One region of the Streptomyces sp. NPDC001709 genome, then DNA from elsewhere that is predicted to be linked to it. Evidence: predicted binding sites of a transcription regulator. Region 1 holds the regulator's gene; each other region holds the start of a gene.
The links. Region 1 encodes HrcA, which represses chaperone genes, less so after heat shock. Its sites were predicted from a motif close to TTNGCACTCNGNNNNNCNGAGTGCNAA; they were not measured.

Region 1 (6,804 bases):
TACGAGGGAGACGACCCGGCCCTCCAGCAGGAAGCCGCCCGGCTCCAGTGGGAACACCCGGTGCTTGCCGAAGCGGTCCTCCAAGGTCACCGTGCCCGCCTCGCAGCGGATCACCGCCCCGCAGAACCCGGTGCCGGGCTCCTCCACCACCAGGCCGGGCTCCGCCGGTACCTCCGGCACGGGCTTGGGCTTCTTCCACGGCGGGGTCAGGTCGGCGGAGTACTGGCGCATTCGAGTGACGATAGGAGAAGCCGTACGGCCGCGCTCACGACACGCCGAAACGGGCCGCCAGCTCGTCGCGTTGCCGGCGGACGAACCCGGCGTCGACCACCGCTCCGTGACCGGGCACGTACAGCGCGTCCTCGCCGCCCAGGGACAGCAGGCGGTCCAGCGCGTCCGGCCAACGGGACGGGACCGCGTCCGGGCCGGCCTGGGGCTCCCCGGACTCCTCGACCAGGTCGCCGCAGAAGACCACCTCCGGAGAACCGGGGATGAGGACCGCGAGGTCGTGGGCCGTGTGGCCCGGACCCACGTTCGCCAGCAGGGCCTGGCGGCCGCCCCCGAGGTCGAGGGTCCACTCGCCGGAGACCGGATGGGCGGGTGACACCAGCGCGTCCACCGCCTCGTCCGCGTCCGCCACCGCGAGCCCGCCCCGCACGGCGTCCAAGCGCAGCTCATCGCGTTCGTGGGCGAAGACGGCGTCCAGCCCCACCGCCCCGTACACCTCCGCCCCCGCGAAGGCCGCGGCTCCGAAGACATGGTCGAAGTGAGGGTGCGTGAGCGCGAGATGGGTCACACGGCCGTCGGTCAGTTCCTCGGCCTGTGCCCGCAGCCGCGCACCCTCGGCCAGACTCGAGCCGGAGTCCACCAGCAGCGCCGTACCCTCGCCGAGGACCAGCCCGACCGTGCAGTCCCAGCCTGGGAGGCGGCAGCGCCCCACCCCCGCGGCCAGCCGTTCCCACCCCAGCTCTTCCCAAGTCACCGTCATACCGCGACGCTATCCGCATGAGCCGCCCCGACCGCACCGACCTTGCCCTCGGTGTACCCGACAGCCGTACACTGGGCGGGAACCCTGGCACTCGCATGTGAAGAGTGCCAGGCGGACAAGCCGCGGGACAGACGGGACAGAGGGGACGACGACGTGCTGGAGGTGCGCGCGAATGCTGAGTGAACGCAGGCTTCAGGTACTGCGCGCCATCGTCCAGGACTATGTGGGCACCGAGGAGCCGGTCGGGTCGAAGGCCCTGACCGAGCGGCACAGCCTCGGCGTCTCCCCGGCCACCGTCCGTAACGACATGGCGGCCCTCGAGGACGAGGGGTACATCGCCCAGCCGCACACCAGCGCCGGGCGGATCCCGACGGACAAGGGCTACCGGCTGTTCGTCGACAAGCTCGCGGGCGTCAAGCCGATGACCGCGCCCGAGCGGCGCGCCATCCAGAACTTCCTCGAGGGCGCCGTGGACCTCGACGATGTGGTGGCGCGGACCGTGCGGCTGCTCGCGCAGCTGACCCGGCAGGTCGCCGTCGTGCAGTACCCGTCCCTGACCCGGTCCACCGTCCGGCACGTGGAGCTGCTCTCGCTCGCCCCCGCGCGCGTGATGCTCGTGCTGATCACGGACACCGGCCGGGTCGAGCAGCGGATGGTCGACTGCCCGGCGCCCTTCGGCGAGGCTTCCCTCGCGGATCTCCGCGCGCGGCTGAACAGCCGGGTCGCGGGCCGCCGGTTCGCGGATGTGCCGAGGCTGGTCGAGGACCTGCCGGAGGCCTTCGAGGCCGAGGACCGCGGTACGGTCTCGACGGTGCTCTCCACTCTCCTGGAGACACTCGTCGAGGAGAACGAGGAGCGGCTGATGATCGGCGGTACCGCCAATCTGACCCGCTTCCCGCATGACTTTCCCCTCACGATCCGGCCCGTGCTGGAGGCTCTGGAGGAGCAGGTCGTGCTCCTCAAGCTCCTCGGCGAGGCGAAGGATCCGGGCGTGACCGTGCGCATCGGCCACGAGAACGCCTATGAGGGACTCAACTCCACCTCCGTGGTGTCGGTCGGCTACGGTTCGGGCGGCGAGGCGGTTGCCAAGCTCGGCGTGGTCGGACCGACCCGCATGGACTATCCGGGAACGATGGGAGCGGTACGCGCAGTGGCACGGTACGTCGGACAGATCCTGGCGGAGTCGTAAGTGGCCACGGACTACTACGCCGTTCTCGGCGTGCGCCGCGACGCGTCGCAGGATGAGATCAAGAAGGCGTTCCGCAGGCTCGCGCGCGAGCTGCACCCGGACGTCAACCCCGACCCGAAGACCCAGGAGCGGTTCAAGGAGATCAACGCCGCTTACGAGGTGCTGTCGGACCCGCAGAAGAAGCAGGTCTACGACCTCGGCGGCGACCCGCTCTCGCAGAGCGGCGGCGCCGGCGCGGGCGGCTTCGGGGCCGGTGGCTTCGGCAACTTCTCCGACATCATGGACGCGTTCTTCGGTACGGCGTCGCAGCGCGGCCCGCGCTCGCGCACCCGGCGCGGCCAGGACGCGATGATCCGGATCGACGTCGAGCTGGACGAGGCGGCCTTCGGGACCACCAAGGACATCCAGGTCGACACGGCCGTCGTCTGCAACACCTGCAACGGGGAGGGCGCGGCTCCGGGCACCACCGCCCAGACGTGTGACATGTGCCGTGGCCGTGGTGAGGTCTCGCAGGTCACCCGGTCCTTCCTCGGCCAGGTCATGACGTCGCGGCCCTGTCCGCAGTGCCAGGGCTTCGGGACCGTCGTGCCGACGCCGTGCCCGGAGTGCGCCGGCGACGGGCGGGTGCGCTCGCGGCGGACGCTGACCGTGAAGATCCCGGCCGGTGTCGACAACGGCACGCGGATCCAGCTCGCCGGTGAGGGCGAGGTCGGGCCGGGCGGCGGTCCGGCCGGTGACCTGTACGTCGAGATCCACGAGCTGCCGCACCCGACCTTCCAGCGGCGCGGTGACGATCTGCACTGCACGGTGACGATCCCGATGACGGCGGCGGCCCTGGGCACCAAGGTGCCGCTGGAGACCCTGGACGGCATGGAGGAGGTCGACATCCGGCCCGGCACCCAGTCCGGCCAGTCGATCCCGCTGCACAACCGGGGCGTCACGCATCTGCGTGGCGGCGGCCGGGGTGACCTGATCGTGCATGTCGAGGTCACGACGCCGACCAAGCTCGACCCCGAGCAGGAGCGGCTGCTGCGGGAGCTGGCGAAGCTGCGCGGCGAGGAGCGACCGCAGGGGCAGTTCCAGCCGGGGCAGCAGGGCTTGTTCTCGCGGTTGAAGGATGCGTTCAACGGACGCTGACGTCGGCTGAGCCGGTGGCTGGGGGGACGCGTTCAACGGGCGCTGAGGTCCCTCGGAAGGGGTGCCTCGGCACCCCTTATGCCGGTGTCCTATGCCATGGGAAGCCCGGATTCGGACTTGTTCGGAGGACGTGACAACATGCGGTCATGTCCTCCGCACTGACCGATCTCTTCCCCCACCCGATCGTGCAGGCCCCCATGGCGGGCGGTGTCTCCGTCCCGCAGCTCGCCGCCGCCGTCTCCGAGGCCGGTGGTCTCGGGTTCCTCGCCGCCGGGTACAAGACCGCCGACGGCATGTACCAGGAGATCAAGCAGCTGCGGGGGCTCACGCGCCGCCCCTTCGGCGTGAATGTGTTCATGTCGCAGCCCGAGTATGCCGAGTCGGGCGCCGTCGAGGTCTACGCCCACCAGCTGGCCGGTGAGGCCGCCTGGTACGAGACCGAGCTGGGCGACCCGGACAGCGGCAGGGACGACGGTTACGACGCCAAGCTCGCCGTGCTCCTCGACAACCCGGTACCGGTGGTCTCCTTCCACTTCGGTGTGCCGAGCCGGGAGGTGCTCGACAAGCTGCGCCGGGCCGGCACCTTCACCCTGGTCACCGCCACCACCGCCGAGGAGGCCCGCGCGGTCGAGCAGGCCGGGGCGGACGCGGTGATCGCGCAGGGTGTGGAGGCCGGCGGTCACCAGGGGACCCATCGGGACCTCCCCGAGAACGACGGCTCCGGCATCGGGCTGCTGTCGCTGGTCGCGCAGGTCCGCGAGGCCGTGGGCATCCCGATCGTCGCCGCCGGCGGCATCATGCGCGGCAGCCAGATCGCCGCCGTCCTCGCGGCGGGCGCGAGCGCGGCCCAGCTGGGCACCGCGTTCCTCGCCACCGCCGAGTCCGGCGCCAACGCCCTGCACAAGCAGGCGCTGACCAACCCCCTGTTCGCCCGCACCGAGTTGACGCGCGCGTTCTCCGGGCGGCCGGCGCGCGGACTGGTCAACCGGTTCATGCGCGAGCACGGCCCGTACGCCCCCGCCGCCTACCCGGAGATCCACCACCTCACCGCACCGCTGCGCAAGGCCGCCGCCAAGGCCGGGGACGCGCAGGGCATGGCGCTGTGGGCGGGGCAGGGCCACCGGCTGGCCCGCGAGCTGCCCGCCGGGGAACTGGTGCGGGTGCTGGCGGCCGAACTCGACGCCGCCAGGACAGCGTTGTCGGCCAAGGGCGGCCCGCGATGACCGCGCCGGTGTTCGTCGTCGACTCGCTGGAGGGTGTGGGCCCCGGCTCGGTCGTCGACGTCGAGGGCCCCGAGGGGCGGCACGCGGTCTCCGTACGGCGGTTGCAGCCCGGCGAGCAGGTGGTGCTCACCGACGGCAAGGGGCGGGGGGCCGCCGGCGTCGTCGTCAGCGTCTCGGGCAAGGACCACATGGTCGTCGAGCCCTTCGAGTTCCCGGTGGAACCCGAGCCCAGCCCCCGGATCACCGTTGTCCAGGCCCTCCCCAAGGGCGACCGCGGCGAGCTGGCCGTGGAGACCATGACGGAGACCGGCGTCGACGCGATCGTGCCCTGGCAGGCCGCCCGGTGCATCACCCAGTGGAAGGGCGACCGGGGCCTGAAGGCGCTCGCCAAGTGGCGGGCCACCGCGCGGGAGGCCGGCAAGCAGTCCCGCCGGCTGCGCTTCCCGGAGGTCGCGGACGCGGCGAGCACCAAGCAGGTTGCCGCACTTCTCGCCAAGGCCGACTTCGCCGCCGTGCTGCACTCCGACTTCGAGCACGAGAGCCGGCCGCTGGCGACCGCCGAACTGCCCGCCGAGGGCGAGATCGTGCTGGTCGTCGGCCCCGAAGGAGGCGTCGCCCGGGACGAGTTGGCGCTCTTCGAGGAGGCGGGTGCGAAGGCGTATGTGCTCGGTCCTACCGTGTTGCGTACATCAACCGCCGGCACCGCCGCCGCGGCCCTGCTGCTGGGCCGCACCGGCCGCTGGTCCTGACAGCTGGGGGACACCGTGGAACTCGCCCAAGTCCGGCTCCTGGTCACCGACTTCGCCGCCTGCTACCGCTTCTACGCCGATGTCCTCGGCCTCAAGCCGCAGTCCGGCGCGACCGAGGGGCCGTACGAGAAGTTCAGCCCGCACGTCGGCTCCGCCGGGATCGCGCTGCAGGACCGGGCGATGATGGCCGAGATCCTCGACGAGCTGGGCGAGACCGCCACCGGTCACCGCTCCCTGGTCGTCCTGCGCGTCGACGACCTGGACGCGTACGTTGCGGGGATCGTCTCCCGGGGTGCGGTCCTGGTGCACGGCCCGGCCCCCATGACCGACCGGATGAGGGTCGCGCACCTCAAGGACCCTGAGGGCAATCTGGTCGAACTCCAGCAGTGGCTGCTGCTGCGCGGCTGACAGGCGCTCCGCCGGGGGGCGCGCGGACCGGCATCCCGAACGGGTGAGTGGCCGTAAGCGGCCTTCCCCGCTGCCCGTGCCGGTGGCACTCTGCCCTGCATGGGGGTTTTGAGAGGGAATCGGCGTGGGGCGCGGCTCTTGGCCGTCGCCGGGATGGTCGTCGTGGGCGGTGCGGCCGTGGTGGCGTGTCAGCCCAGTGATCTCGGCACCGCCTCCGTCGCCTACACCACCGACACCACCGCGAAGGCCAGGCTCGAACAGCAGCACGTGGACGTCAGCTGGCTCACCTGCACCGGCGACCACGGCGGCGGCAAGGTCGGTGGCACGCCCGCGCCGAGCGAGACCACCGTCGTCTCCGTCGACTGCCAGGGCGAGACCAAGGACGGGCGGAAGATCACCGTCACCGGGAAGGTGACCAAGGCTGTCGCCGGGGCCTGTGTGCGGGGGGACCTGACCGCCGAGGTCGGGGGCCGACGGGTGTTCCACGTCAGCGGGCTCGGCGACTGTGGTGCCACGACCGGGCCGACGTACAAGCCGCCCACCTACCGGCCCGGCGGGGGGCAGCCGACCGTGACCGTCACCGTCACCCGCACTCTCTGGTGCAAGGGCGACCCCACCTGCTGGCCCGTCCAGGGGAAGTGATCCGAACAGCGGGCGAGGTGCGCCCGTCGCTGCGTACAGTGACGGGGTGACTCAAGGTGCCGCGTATCTCCGATTTCCCCATGTACACGGCGATTTGGTGACTTTCGTCGCCGAGGACGACGTCTGGCTCGCGCCCCTCGACGGCGGCCGGGCCTGGCGGGTCAGCGCCGACAACATGCCCGTGACCCAGCCCCGGATATCCCCGGACGGACGGTTCCTCGCCTGGACCTCCACCCGCGACGGCGCGCCCGAGGTGCATGTCGCCCCCGTCGACGGCGGCCCCGCGGACCGTGTGACGTACTGGGGCAACCGGCGTACCGAGGTGCGCGGCTGGACCGTCGACGGGCGGGTGCTCGCGCTCGGCGCGCAGGGCCGGCCCAGCTTCCGGCACACCTGGGCGTACGCCGTCCCGCTGGACGGCGGGCCCGCCGAGACCCTGCCCTACGGCCCGGTCGGCGATGTGGCCTT
Region 2 (6,804 bases), on a different contig from region 1:
ATGACGGCGCCGTCGGGCTCGTACAGGTAACGCCCCACGGGCCGCACCCGGGGATCGGGCAGGCCCCTGCCGAGGAGTGTGCGCGGGCCGGGCAGCAGGGTGGCGCGGACCGCGCCCGGCTCGGTCCCGAACCACACCACCGCCTCCTTCACGTCCCCGCCGTCCGAGATCCACTCGGCCTCGGCGTCGGCGGGCACGGCCTCGTGCGGAATGCCGGGCGCCACCTTCAGCGCCGCGCGGGGTGCCCTGCGGGCGGCCTCGACCGCCCAGGACAGGGGTGGGGAATAGGCCTCGGGGTCGAAGATCCGCCCGCCCGTCGCCCGACCACCACCCCTCACCGACGCGCTTCGCGCGGCCCCGTCTGACCGCCCGCCCCGCCGGCCGGGGTCGACGAACACGGCGTCGTACCCGCCGGTGTCCACCTCGGTGACGTCCGCCTCCCGGACCTCGATCAGCTCGCCCAGCCCCAGCGCCTCGGCGTTCACCCGGGCCGTGGCGGCCGTCACCGGGTCCCGGTCCACGGCGAGCACCCGGATCCCGGCCCGGGCGAACGCGATCGCGTCCCCGCCGATCCCGCAGCACAGGTCGGCCACGGAGGTCACGCCGAGCCCCTTGAGCCGCTGCGCGCGGTACGCCGCCACGCTCGTCCGCGTCGACTGCTCGACCCCGTTGGGCGTGAAGAACATCCGCCCCGCGTCCGCCGCCCCGAACTTCGCCGCCGCCCGCTGCCGCAGCCGCGCCTGGCCGAGCGCGGCCGACACCAGTTCGGCGGGATGGTCGCGGCGCAGCCGGGTGGCGACGGCGAGTTCGTCCGCCGGGGCGGTGTCGCGGACCTCGTCGAGGAGGGCGCGGCCTTCGGGGGTGAGGAGCAGGGCGAGGTCGTTCACCGGCTCATTGTGGGCCAGTCGGTGGATCGTGCGCCTCCGGTGGCGGTGTCGGTCCGGGCTCAGGGCTCTTGCCTGGGAGGATCCGGCACCATGCGAGCAGTCGTACAAAACGATAAAAAAGGGACCCGTGTTCTGCTCCGGGGGGCCGCCGTCGCACTGGCCTTCGCGGCCCTCCTGCCCGGCTGTTCCGGCTTCGGCACGACCCGTCACGCATCCGGCCCCGTGCAGGTCCTGGGCCCCCAGGCCCGCCAGGCCGCCGAACACGCCCGCCTGGTCGCCGCCGCCAAGCGCTGGGGGCTGAAACAGGCCCCGCTGACCCCGCCCCCGCCACCCAGGAGGAAGCCGGAGATCACCGCCCGGGCCGGCTTCGAGGTGGACCACCAGGAGGACTGGGACCTGCCGCCGGTCTTCACCACGATCCCCACCAAGAAGAAGATCGTCTTCCTCACGATCGACGACGGCTCGGAGAAGGACCCCAGGTTCCTGCGGATGATGGAGGACCTGAAGGTCCCGTACACCGCCTTCCTCAGCAACTACCTGGTCAAGGACGACTACGGCTACTTCCGCACGATGCGGTCCTACGGCCACACCCTCGACAACCACACCCTGCACCACCCCTACCTGCCGGGTCTGTCCTACGAGGAGCAGAAGGACGAGATCTGCGGCATGCAGGACATCATGAAGAAGCAGTTCGGCAAGCGCCCCACGGTGTTCCGCCCACCGTACGGCAACTACAACCAGGACACCCTGCGCGCCGCCAAGGCCTGCGGCATCAAGTACGCGCCGATCTGGAACGAGGAGGTCTACGTCGACCACTGGGAGTACCGCGAGGACGACCAGAGGATGCGCCGCGGCGACATCGTCCTCACGCACTTCCGCGGCCGCTCCGACTGGGACGGCACGATGGTCGACGACATGCGCCGCTTCCTGAACAAGGTCACGCGCGAGGGCTACGCCGTGGCCCGCCTGGAGGACTACCTGTGAGGCCGGGGGCGGGGGACCGGAGAGCGGCTTCCGGGCGGCGACGCCGCCTCGGCCGGTACTCCGGCGCACTCCTCGCCTCGGCCCTCCTCCTCACCGCCTGCGCCCAGTCCGTCGACCCCATCGAACGCCTCGGCAAGAAGGCCGCCGAGGGCGTACGCCCGCACGGCCCCACCCCCGACCAGAGCTACCGCCGCTGGGGCCTGACCGAGCCCCTCGCCAGCCCCCCGCTGCACCCCGCCCGCGTCCTCGCCCTCTCCCCGCAGACCGGCGGCCGCACCCTGCCCCGCGCCGTGGACCATGTCCCCACCCACGACCGGGTCGTCTTCCTCACCTACGACGACGGCGCCGACAAGGACCCCCGTTTCGTCGACATGGTCCGCGAACTCCGGCTGCCGGTCAGCATGTTCCTCACCGACAGCGTCGCGGGCCCCGGTTACGGCCACTTCGCCCGCCTGCACCGGCTGGGCGCCGGCATCCAGAACCACACCCTCGACCACCGCGCGCTCGCCGGGCTGCCCTACGCCGGGCAGCGCGCCGAGATCTGCGGCCAGCAGGCCAGGCTCAGATCCAGCCTCGGCGTGCGCCCCCGCCTCTTCCGCCCGCCGTACGGCTCGTACGACACCACCACCCTGCGCGCGGCGACCGACTGCGGCATCTCCACGGTCGTCCTCTGGCGCGCCGCGATGACCCCGACCGACCTCGTCTACGCCCACGGTGAACACCACCTCCGCCCCGGCGACATCATCCTGATCGGCCCGGACGAGACGACGGGCCCGAGCCTCAGGCAGCGCACGGCCTGGGTACTGCGGAGGGTGCAGCAGCGGGGGCTGACGGTGGGACGCCTTGAGGACTACCTGTAGGACCGTTCGCCGACGCTTCAGCGAGGGCCGGCACCAATCAGCCTGTCCGGCGCTTGAGGACGAGGCCGTCCAGGCCGAAGCGGGGGTCTGGGGGCGGCAGCCCCCAGGACGGCGGGGCGACACCGGCCCACTGAACGAGCCCGGCGCCGACAAGATCCGGCCGACGCGCCGCACGGCATTGGCACTCCGCTTGACCGAGTGCTAATCGCGGTCATAGTCTCGGCTCTGGCACTCCCCCCTGGAGAGTGCCAACAAACGCGACGGGCAGGTCCGGCACCCGCGACGACGGATCCACCTGGTCGCCACCTCAGACAGTTAACCCCGTGAGATCTCCGAAGGGGGAGGTCGGATCGTGACGACCACCAGCTCCAAGGTTGCCATCAAGCCGCTCGAGGACCGGATCGTGGTCCAGCCGCTCGACGCCGAGCAGACCACCGCCTCTGGCCTGGTCATCCCGGACACCGCGAAGGAGAAGCCCCAGGAGGGCGCCGTCCTCGCCGTGGGCCCGGGCCGCTTCGAGAACGGCGAGCGCCTTCCGCTCGACGTCAAGGTCGGCGACGTCGTCCTGTACAGCAAGTACGGCGGCACCGAGGTGAAGTACAACGGCGAGGAGTACCTCGTCCTCTCGGCTCGCGACGTCCTCGCGATCATCGAGAAGTAACCACCTCGAGCATTCCTTTGCTCCTGAGCTGCGCCCCTGGCCCCCGCGACCGATAACGAAGCCGGGCGTCCGGGGCGCAGTTGTCTTTCCACCCATAGATTTCCGAGAGGGCTCCCGCTGTCATGGCGAAGATCCTGAAGTTCGACGAGGACGCCCGTCGCGCCCTCGAGCGCGGCGTCAACAAGCTGGCCGACACGGTGAAGGTGACGATCGGCCCCCGTGGCCGCAACGTCGTCATCGACAAGAAGTTCGGCGCCCCCACCATCACCAACGACGGTGTCACGATCGCCCGCGAGGTCGAGATCGAGGACCCGTACGAGAACCTCGGCGCCCAGCTGGTGAAGGAGGTGGCGACCAAGACCAACGACATCGCGGGTGACGGCACCACCACCGCCACCGTGCTCGCCCAGGCGCTGGTGCGCGAGGGCCTGAAGAACGTCGCCGCCGGTGCCTCCCCGGCCGCCCTGAAGAAGGGCATCGACGCCGCGGTCAAGGCCGTCTCCGACGAGCTGCTCGCCTCGGCCCGCCCGATCGACGAGAAGTCCGACATCGCCGCCGTCGCCGCGCTGTCCGCCCAGGACCAGCAGGTCGGCGAGCTCATCGCCGAGGCGATGGACAAGGTCGGCAAGGACGGTGTCATCACCGTCGAGGAGTCCAACACCTTCGGTCTGGAGCTGGACTTCACCGAGGGCATGGCCTTCGACAAGGGCTACCTGTCGCCGTACTTCGTGACGGACCAGGAGCGCATGGAGGCCGTCCTGGAGGACCCGTACATCCTCATCAACCAGGGCAAGGTCTCCTCCATCCAGGACCTGCTGCCGCTGCTGGAGAAGGTCATCCAGGCCGGCTCCTCCAAGCCGCTGCTGATCATCGCCGAGGACGTCGAGGGCGAGGCCCTGTCGACCCTGGTCGTCAACAAGATCCGCGGCACCTTCAACGCCGTCGCGGTGAAGGCCCCCGGCTTCGGCGACCGCCGCAAGGCGATGCTGCAGGACATGGCGATCCTCACGGGTGCCACCGTCATCTCCGAGGAGGTCGGCCTCAAGCTCGACCAGGTCGGCCTGGACGTGCTCGGCTCCGCCCGCCGCGTCACCGTCACCAAGGACGACACCACGATCGTCGAAGGTGCCGGCAAGCAGGAGGACCTGACGGGCCGCGTCGCGCAGATCAAGGCCGAGATCGAGAACACCGACTCCGACTGGGACCGCGAGAAGCTCCAGGAGCGCCTCGCCAAGCTGGCCGGCGGCGTGTGCGTGATCAAGGTCGGCGCCGCCACCGAGGTGGAGCTGAAGGAGAAGAAGCACCGTCTGGAGGACGCCATCTCCGCGACCCGCGCCGCGGTCGAGGAGGGCATCGTCTCCGGTGGTGGCTCCGCCCTGGTGCACGCCTCCAAGGTCCTCGAGGGCAACCTCGGCAAGACCGGCGACGAGGCCACCGGTGTCGCGGTCGTCCGCAACGCGGTCGTCGAGCCGCTGCGCTGGATCGGCGAGAACGCCGGCCAGGAGGGCTACGTCATCGTCTCCAAGGTCAAGGACCTGGAGAAGGGTCAGGGCTACAACGCCGCCACCGGCGAGTACGGCGACCTGGTCAAGGCCGGCGTCATCGACCCGGTCAAGGTCACCCGTTCCGCCCTGGAGAACGCCGCCTCCATCGCCTCCTTGCTGCTCACGACCGAGACCCTGGTCGTCGAGAAGAAGGAAGAGGAAGAGCCGGCCGCCGCGGGCCACGGCCACGGCCACGCCCACTGAGCCTGACACGCTCGTACGAAGGCCCGGTTCCCCGCAGGGGGAGCCGGGCCTTCGCCCTGTCCGGACCGCTACCGCCCCAGACCGCTACTGCTCCAACTCGTCCAGCGCGCCGAGCTGTTGCATCAGCCCCAGCTGGTCGTGCTGCCACCAGGTCTCGGCGATCTTGCCCTCGCCCGTGAACCGGAACAGCGTCAGCCCGGTCATGGTCACTTTCCTGCCGGTGGGTGCGATCCCGAGGAAGTCGCCCTTGTGCGTCGCGTTCCAGGACCACCGCGCGCAGGCCCGGTCGTCCTGGGCCAGCACGTCCTCGACGGTGAAGCCGAAGTCGAAGGCGCCACGCCACATCCGGTACTCGGTGAGGGCGTTGTCCAGCCCGATGGTGTCCTGCGGATTCACCGGGTCATGGCTGTGGATGTCCTCGTCGAGAAGGTCGTTGAGCGGAGGCAGCTCGCCCGGCGTCTCGAGCACGGTGAAGAACCTGCGCACGGTGTCCTCGGCGAGGCGCTCGTCCCGCACGACGTCCAGATCGGTGAACGTCGGCGTCTCGTCGCACAGGGCGACCATCTCCTGGAAGATCTTGTCGGTCTCCGGGAGGTTCGAGTTCCGCATCGCCTCCTCGTACGACGGGAACTCCACCACTTCGACGATGTGCGACGCGTCCGAGCGGTCCTTGCCGACCAGCGCGTGCGTCGCCGTCCGCTTCCCCTTGGTCTGCGCGACCCAGTCGTCCATGAGCCGGTTCATCTCATCCAGCCGGCTCGTCCTGCACTCGATGAGCTGTACAAAGGTCATGACGCCGCCTCCCGGCCCCCCTGACCCGGTGTGTGTCACGCTCATTTTCGCACCGGGACGGCAGCGCCACCCGTCCGCTACTGCGGCCCGTACTTCCGCCCCGTACGGGACGTGACACCGCCCAGCAGCCCGCGCGGGGTGACCTTCACCAGGCCCATCAGCGCCTTGTAGCGGGGGTCGGGGATCGACAGCGACTTGCCGCGCGCCAGATCGGCCAGGGCCGCCGCGACCAGCTTGTCGGCGTCCAGCCACATCCAGCCCGGGATGTTGTCCGTGCCCATCCCGGCCCGCTGGTGGAACTCGGTGCGCACGAAGCCGGGGCACAGCGCCATCAGCCGCACCCCGCTGCCGGCCAGGTCCTTGGCCGCGCCCTGCGTGAACTGCACGACCCACGCCTTGGAGGCGCCGTAGGTGCCGCGCGGTACGAAGGCGGCCACGGAGGCGACGTTGACGATCCCGCCCCGGCCACGCTCGCGCATCGCCTCGGCGGCCGCCGAGGTCAGCCGGAGCACCGCCTCGCAGTGCACCTTGAGCATCTTGAGCTCGTCGGCCATGGGCACGTCCAGATAGCGGCCCTTGTTGCCGAAGCCGGCGTTGTTGATCAGCAGGTCGACCGGGTTCTTGCGGCTGCCCAGGCGGTCGGCCACCGCCTCGATGCCCTTGTCCTCGGACAGGTCGGCGGCCAGCACCTCCACCTCGATGCCGTGCCGGTCGTGCAGTTCGGTCGCCTGCTCGCGCAGCCGCTTCGCGTCCCGCGCCACCAGGACGAGGTCATGCCCGTCAGCCGCCAGTCGCCGCGTGAACGCGGCGCCGATCCCCGCGGTCGATCCCGTAATCAGAGCCGTTGTCATGGCCCAAGGGTATTGACTGCT
Region 3 (6,804 bases), on a different contig from region 1:
GCGCAGGCCGAGGGCTGCTCGCCGGTGTCCACCGCCTTCAAGGCCGGGCACGACGTCGTACGCCCGCAGAAGCCGAACACCATCGCCAAGTCCCTCGCCATCGGCAACCCGGCCGACGGGCCGTACGTCCTGGACATCGCGCGCCGCACCGGTGGTGCCGTGGAGGACGTGACGGACGAGGAAGTGGTCGACGCCATCAGGCTGCTCGCCCGTACCGAGGGCATCTTCGCGGAGACGGCGGGCGGTGTGACGGTCGGCGTCACGCGCAAGCTGGTCGAGGCCGGTGTGCTGGACCCGACGAAGACCACGGTCGTCCTCAACACGGGTGACGGCCTGAAGACGCTGGACGCGGTGGCCGACACGGGGCTCACCGCCACCATCCGCCCGACCCTGGACTCCTTCCGAGAGGCTGGCCTCGCATGAGCGTGACCGTTCGCATCCCCACCATCCTGCGCACCTACACCGGTGGCCAGGCCGAGGTCAGTGCCCAGGGCGCGACCCTCGCCGAGGTCATCGCCGACCTGGAGAAGAACCACACCGGGATCGCCGCCCGCGTCCTGGACGACCAGGGCAAGCTGCGCCGGTTCGTGAATGTCTACGTCAATGACGACGACGTCCGCTTCGAGCAGGGCCTGGAGACCGCCACCCCGGACGGCGCAGGTGTCTCCATCATTCCGGCGGTCGCCGGCGGCTGATCGTTACCTTAGGTAACTGCGGTTACTGATTGTTCATTGAATTGCCCCCTCCGTAAGAGAAGCGGAGGGGGCAATTCTGCGTGATTGAGCGCGGTACAGTTGGGGAACCTGGTCGCGGTCTTCGGGTCGCGAGCCCTGGATTCATGCCGCAACACTCGATAAGAAGCAGCCAAACTGCGCGGGTTTTATGCGGCTTTTGTGGCGTTTGCGGGGCCCGACTTGCCCGGAATTCAGACGAATTCTCGCCACATTCCGGACCGTTCCCGTCCAGAATTCTCGTCCGATTGACCTGTTGCAGACGGCAGTTGGACAGATACATTCAGCCGCGGTCGACGCGTTCCGGCGCACGCCCCCGTCCGATGGGGGGTGAGGTCTGACCCGGATCCGCGAAGTGTGGATCTGTGCAAGGGCCAGTAATAGGGGAGTTAGGCATGGCTCAGGGCACCGTCAAGTGGTTCAACGCGGAGAAGGGGTACGGCTTCATCGCGGTCGACGGTGGTGCGGATGTTTTCGTCCACTACAGCGCGATCCAGATGGACGGTTACCGCACCCTGGAAGAGGGGCAGCGGGTCGACTTCGAGATCTCGCAGGGCCAGAAGGGCCCGCAGGCGGACATGGTCCGGCTGGCGACCAGCTGAAGCACGCGTCGACTGACAGCGACGTTCTTCTGTTCATCTTCGAAGGGCCCGTACCTCCTGGGGTACGGGCCCTTCGTCGTGCCCGCCGCCCCCTGTTCGCGCGCGGCTGAGCGCCCCCACCGGCATGCCCGAGGCGCTTGCACTCGAGGGTGCCGAGTGCTAATCATTGGCGTTAGCACTCTGAAGGTGAGAGTGACAAAGAAGGACCGGGTCGGTGAGGCCCGCAGGCCAAGTGGGGCAAGGAACCACGAGGCCGGCGAGCCGTCCGTCGCGGGCGCGGGCGCGGTCCGAAGGAATCACCCCCAGTCCTGGAGGGACCACTTCACATGGCCAAGATCATCGCGTTCGACGAGGAGGCGCGGCGCGGCCTCGAGCGCGGCATGAACCAGCTCGCGGACGCCGTCAAGGTGACGCTCGGCCCCAAGGGCCGCAACGTCGTCCTCGAGAAGAAGTGGGGCGCCCCCACGATCACCAACGATGGTGTCTCCATCGCCAAGGAGATCGAGCTCGAGGACCCGTACGAGAAGATCGGCGCCGAGCTGGTCAAGGAAGTCGCGAAGAAGACGGACGACGTAGCCGGTGACGGCACGACGACCGCGACCGTCCTGGCCCAGGCCCTGGTCAAGGAAGGCCTCCGCAACGTCGCCGCCGGTGCCAACCCGATGGCCCTGAAGCGCGGTATCGAGAAGGCCGTCGAGGCCGTCTCCGCCGCCCTGCTGGAGCAGGCGAAGGACGTCGAGACCAAGGAGCAGATCGCCTCCACCGCGTCCATCTCCGCCGCCGACACCCAGATCGGCGAGCTGATCGCCGAGGCCATGGACAAGGTCGGCAAGGAAGGCGTCATCACCGTCGAGGAGAGCAACACCTTCGGCCTCGAGCTCGAGCTCACCGAGGGCATGCGCTTCGACAAGGGCTACATCTCCGCCTACTTCGCGACCGACATGGAGCGCATGGAGGCGTCGCTCGAGGACCCGTACATCCTCATCGCGAACTCCAAGATCGGCTCCGTCAAGGACCTGCTCCCGCTGCTGGAGAAGGTCATGCAGTCGGGCAAGCCGCTGCTGATCATCGCCGAGGACGTCGAGGGCGAGGCCCTGTCGACCCTGGTCGTGAACAAGATCCGCGGCACCTTCAAGTCCGTCGCCGTCAAGGCCCCGGGCTTCGGCGACCGCCGCAAGGCCATGCTCGGCGACATCGCCATCCTCACGGGCGGCGAGGTCATCTCCGAGGAGGTCGGCCTCAAGCTGGAGAACGCGACCCTGGACCTCCTGGGCCGCGCCCGCAAGGTCGTCATCACCAAGGACGAGACCACCATCGTCGACGGTGCCGGCTCCTCGGAGCAGGTCAACGGCCGCGTGAACCAGATCCGCGCCGAGATCGAGAACAGCGACTCGGACTACGACCGCGAGAAGCTGCAGGAGCGCCTGGCGAAGCTCGCCGGCGGTGTCGCGGTCATCAAGGCCGGTGCCGCCACCGAGGTGGAGCTCAAGGAGCGCAAGCACCGCATCGAGGACGCCGTGCGCAACGCCAAGGCGGCCGTCGAGGAGGGCATCGTCGCCGGTGGTGGCGTGGCCCTGCTGCAGGCCTCGGGCGTCTTCGAGAAGCTGGAGCTGGAGGGTGACGAGGCGACCGGCGCCAACGCCGTGCGCATCGCGCTCGAGGCCCCGCTGAAGCAGATCGCCGTCAACGGTGGTCTCGAGGGTGGCGTCGTCGTGGAGAAGGTGCGCAACCTGGCCGTCGGCCACGGTCTGAACGCCGCCACGGGTGAGTACGTCGACATGATCGCCGAGGGCATCATCGACCCGGCGAAGGTGACCCGTTCCGCGCTGCAGAACGCCGCCTCCATCGCCGCGCTGTTCCTCACCACCGAGGCCGTCATCGCCGACAAGCCGGAGAAGGCCGCGGCCCCGGCCGGCGGCGGCATGCCGGGCGGTGACATGGACTTCTGATCGACCTGACGGTTGATCGCCTGTCCTACGGACCGAGGGCGGTACGTCCAGCTTCTGGCTGGGGGTGCCGCCCTCGGGCGTTTGTCGAGGTCAGTCGGCGTAGTCCTTGAGTTCCTCCGTGTCCAGGGTGATGCTCACCGGCGGCGGAAGTTCGACGGTGGCGCCCCAGGAGTGGGACTGGGACTGCTGGTAGCGGCCGTCCTTGGGCTCGCTGTAGACGACGACGGTGTTGTTGTCACGGTCGATGAGGAGGTAGACGGGGATGTCGGCCGCTCCATAGCCGACGGGCTTGTCGATACGGTCGCGCTGGTTGGTGTCGCGGTCGTGAGAGGTGATCTCCACGGCCATGAGGGCGCCGTCGGCCGGGGACCAGTTGCCGTGTCCCTTGAAGTGGCCCCTGGGCGCGAGAAAGCCGTCCGTGATAGAGCGGCCCTTACGGTATGCCTCGGTCTTGACACCTCGTTCGGGCACGAGGTTCAGCTCGGGGCGCTGCTGCATGCACTGACGGAGCAGCCACATGAAGATCTCGCAGTGGTTGCCGTCCGGCATGGCCTTTACTACTACCTTTCCGTTGATGTACTCAAGCCGCACGGTTTCGGGGGCCACCGCGGCCAGCTCCTCGAACTCCTCGACGTCGAGCGGCCCGTGCCTCACACACAGCCGCCCGCCGAGGAACTCCAGCCGGTTCCGCAGTTCCCTCGGAGCCCTGCGGACGAGTTCCTCGAAGTCCTCGACGGACATCTGCGGGCGTTCTTCGGTGTCAGGGGTCATGGCGTCGCCTCCTCCCCTCCATCGTGCCCCTGAGTGGTCATGTCGGACCGTGGAAGCCGTCATACGGGTGTCCTTTCTCGTCGTTTGAGGGCCATCGCAGCGCGGATCTCCGCTGCGTGGACTTGGACCGCCGAAACGGGCAGGGGCGCGTTGGAGTGCGTTGGCGCGCGCTCGCCCCGGCAGCCGCCGCACACACCCCCCGGCAGTGCCTCCGGCCGCCCCGGTACCCCGCACTCCGCGCACTCCAGGACCCGGCGGGGTGGGCGGCGGACCGGTTCCGGGGGGACTTTGTCGATCAGGCGGCGGCGGACCAGGGCCGCCGGGTGGTGGACCGGGGTGGGCAGGCCCTCGGTCAGGGCGCGGAGTACGGCGTCGTCGGTGGCGCCGCGCGCGAACCACCCCTCCAGCAGCGGGGCGAGCGCCGCGCAGTCGGCGGCGGAGAGGGACAGGACCGGGGCCGTACGGCCCAGGGCGGCGAGGAGGATGTGGGCACGGGAGCGGGTGGGGTGGGCGGTGCGCTCGTCCGGCGGCGGCTCCGGCTCCGGTACGTCGCCGCGCGTGAAGGCCGCCCACCAGCCGTCGTCGCGTGCGGTACGGGACCACCACGATCGGGTGATCCAGCGCGAGCCGCCGCCTTCCGTCTCCAGCCGCTCCCTTCCTCGCCGTAAGTGCCCTGCCGCCTGGAGCCGGTTGAGGGCGGTGCGGAGCGCGCACTGGCCGTACGGAAGCTGCTTGGCCAGCGTTTTCACCGAGATGTCGGCGCCTTCGGGGAGGCGGTCGATGTACGCGGCGATGGCCGCCTCGCGGGGCGGGAGGTGCGCGAAGTCGTGGTTGGTGCGGGGGCGTTGGTCCGACGCCGAGCGCTTGCCGTAACCCGGATTGGCCATCGGGTGGGGGGACGGGTGCGTGGGCAGGAAGGCAGGACTAAGGTTGGCTTCAGCCACAGGATCGAGCTCTCGTCTAATCGATCTTGCTGGTTAAGCCCCCGCAGGTGTTGGTAGCACCTGACGGGGGCTGTTCGTTATGCGGGACGTTAGAGGGTTGTGACTGTCCGTCGCAAGTCGGTTGCGTCAAGTCAACTCGCGGGGTGGGAGGGCGGGTTGAGGCCCTCCACCCATTCCCTGCAAAGAGCGCTCGGAGCTGGCGGCTTGAGCTTCGGGGCGCCGGATCGGGACAGCGCCTAGGCCCCCGGTGTGACCACCGAGAGCGTGTCGCCCGGCTCCAGCCTGTTGTAGAGCCATACGGCGTCCTTCACGTCCAGGCCGATCCAGCCGCCGGTTCGGGAGGTGCAGGCGAGGGAGCCGACGTGGAGGGTGGTCCGGTGGGTGTCGCGGAGTTCGACCACGTACGGTTCCCGCACCTTGCAGGCGTCCTTGGCGAGTTGCTCGACGGGGTCCCGTTTGAGGTCGAGTTTCGCGGACACGGTCAGCAGGTCGGCGGTGACGAGGACCGGGGCGCCCGAGGCGATGGGCATGACCCGGCCGTCGACGGTCAGGGTGTGCTTCTCGAAGTTCACCGTGCCGGTGACCGGGACCGCGGCGGAGGCAGAGGCGGAGGGGGTCGGGGTCGGGGACGGGAGGCGGGGAGCGGTGGCGGCCGGGGGCCGGCGGTGAGCAGGGGTCCCGCCCGAGTCCAGGGTCAGTGCGAGTGCCGCCAGGGCGAGGGCCGCGGCGCCCGCGCCGATGGCGAGGCCCGCGCGACGGCGGCGACCCCGGCGGACGGCGCGGCGTCGGATCCCGGGGGCGCCGAGGGTCGGCGCGGTCTCGTTCTCCTTCGCCAACTCACGGAGCGCGGTGGTCAGTTCATCCGTGGTGGGGTCATCCGACACGGCCGCCCTCCTTCCGTACCGGCTCCTCGGCCTCGTCCGTACCCAGCTGCTTCGCCAGTGCCGCCCGGCCCCGGGACAGCCGGGCCTTGACGGTGCCCACGGGTGCGCCGGTCTCGGAGGCTACCTGCTCGACACTCAGGTCGCACAGATGGTGCAGGACGATCGCCAACCGCTGCGCCTGGGGCAATTGGCGCAACGCGGCCACCAGCGCGGCGTGTTCGGGGCCGGGGCCCGGGGTCGACTCGGGGAGCGTGTGCCGTCGCACCAGTTCCAGCCAGCGCCTGGCACGCCGCCAGCGGCTGACCGCCAGCCGTACGGCGACCGTGCGGATCCAGGCCTCGGGGGCGCTGTCGGCCAGGAAGGACTTCCGCCGGTCCCAGGCGCGTACGAACGCCTCCTGCACCACGTCCTGGGCCTCGCCGTGGTCTCCGGTGAAGGCGTAGAGCTGCCCGGTCAGGCGGGGGAACGCGGTCGCGTAGAAAGCATCGAACTCGTCCTCGGTCATGCCCTCCGCCGCAGTCTTCCTGAGTTTCTCGTTTCCCGTGCAACCCGCCCGCCCCGCCCGCGCGTACAGGTCCCGTAGGCCGCACGTGGCGTACATCGAAACACACGCGACCCAAGGAGAAGACGATGCGGATGGGCGCCGGGATCCCACATGACTTCGCTGCGTACGCGCGCACCCGCTGGTCCCGACTCGTCGTCACCGCCCGGTTGCTCACCGAAGACCTGCCCGCCGCGCAGGATCTCGCGCTCAGAACGCTGATACGCGTGCACGCGCGCTGGCGCCGCGTTCCGCGCAACGACGTGGACTTCCATGTACGGCGTCAGCTCGTGCGGAGCTGGATACGGCGGCGGCCGTGGCCGCTCGGGCGGCGTGCCGGCCGGCAGCGGGCCGTGCTGGTGCTGCGGTACGGGGAGGGGCT

Region 2: the regulator HrcA is predicted to act here: its motif matches at 2,910-2,936, upstream of groES (co-chaperone GroES).
Region 3: the regulator HrcA is predicted to act here: its motif matches at 1,506-1,532, upstream of groL (chaperonin GroEL).

Annotation. Positions count from the first base shown of each region.
Region 1 is NZ_JBSFGB010000007.1:348,256-355,059, reverse strand. It holds gene ACWC0C_RS14235 (DUF3097 domain-containing protein) at 1-231, opposite strand, end outside; gene ACWC0C_RS14230 (MBL fold metallo-hydrolase) at 266-988, opposite strand; gene hrcA (heat-inducible transcriptional repressor HrcA) at 1,161-2,177, shown strand; gene dnaJ (molecular chaperone DnaJ) at 2,178-3,314, shown strand; gene ACWC0C_RS14215 (nitronate monooxygenase) at 3,461-4,537, shown strand; gene ACWC0C_RS14210 (16S rRNA (uracil(1498)-N(3))-methyltransferase) at 4,534-5,286, shown strand; gene ACWC0C_RS14205 (VOC family protein) at 5,302-5,694, shown strand; gene ACWC0C_RS14200 (hypothetical protein) at 5,794-6,336, shown strand; gene ACWC0C_RS14195 (S41 family peptidase) at 6,434-6,804, shown strand, end outside.
Region 2 is NZ_JBSFGB010000025.1:97,057-103,860, forward strand. It holds gene ACWC0C_RS31475 (class I SAM-dependent methyltransferase) at 1-887, opposite strand, end outside; gene ACWC0C_RS31480 (polysaccharide deacetylase family protein) at 978-1,871, shown strand; gene ACWC0C_RS31485 (polysaccharide deacetylase family protein) at 1,868-2,731, shown strand; gene groES (co-chaperone GroES) at 3,084-3,392, shown strand; gene groL (chaperonin GroEL) at 3,515-5,140, shown strand; gene ACWC0C_RS31500 (ester cyclase) at 5,225-5,932, opposite strand; gene ACWC0C_RS31505 (SDR family NAD(P)-dependent oxidoreductase) at 6,010-6,783, opposite strand.
Region 3 is NZ_JBSFGB010000001.1:148,095-154,898, forward strand. It holds gene thrC (threonine synthase) at 1-423, shown strand, start outside; gene ACWC0C_RS00805 (MoaD/ThiS family protein) at 420-695, shown strand; gene ACWC0C_RS00810 (cold-shock protein) at 1,127-1,333, shown strand; gene groL (chaperonin GroEL) at 1,660-3,282, shown strand; gene ACWC0C_RS00820 (Uma2 family endonuclease) at 3,373-4,053, opposite strand; gene ACWC0C_RS00825 (hypothetical protein) at 4,113-4,940, opposite strand; gene ACWC0C_RS00830 (hypothetical protein) at 5,234-5,881, opposite strand; gene ACWC0C_RS00835 (SigE family RNA polymerase sigma factor) at 5,871-6,386, opposite strand; gene ACWC0C_RS00840 (sigma factor-like helix-turn-helix DNA-binding protein) at 6,512-6,804, shown strand, end outside.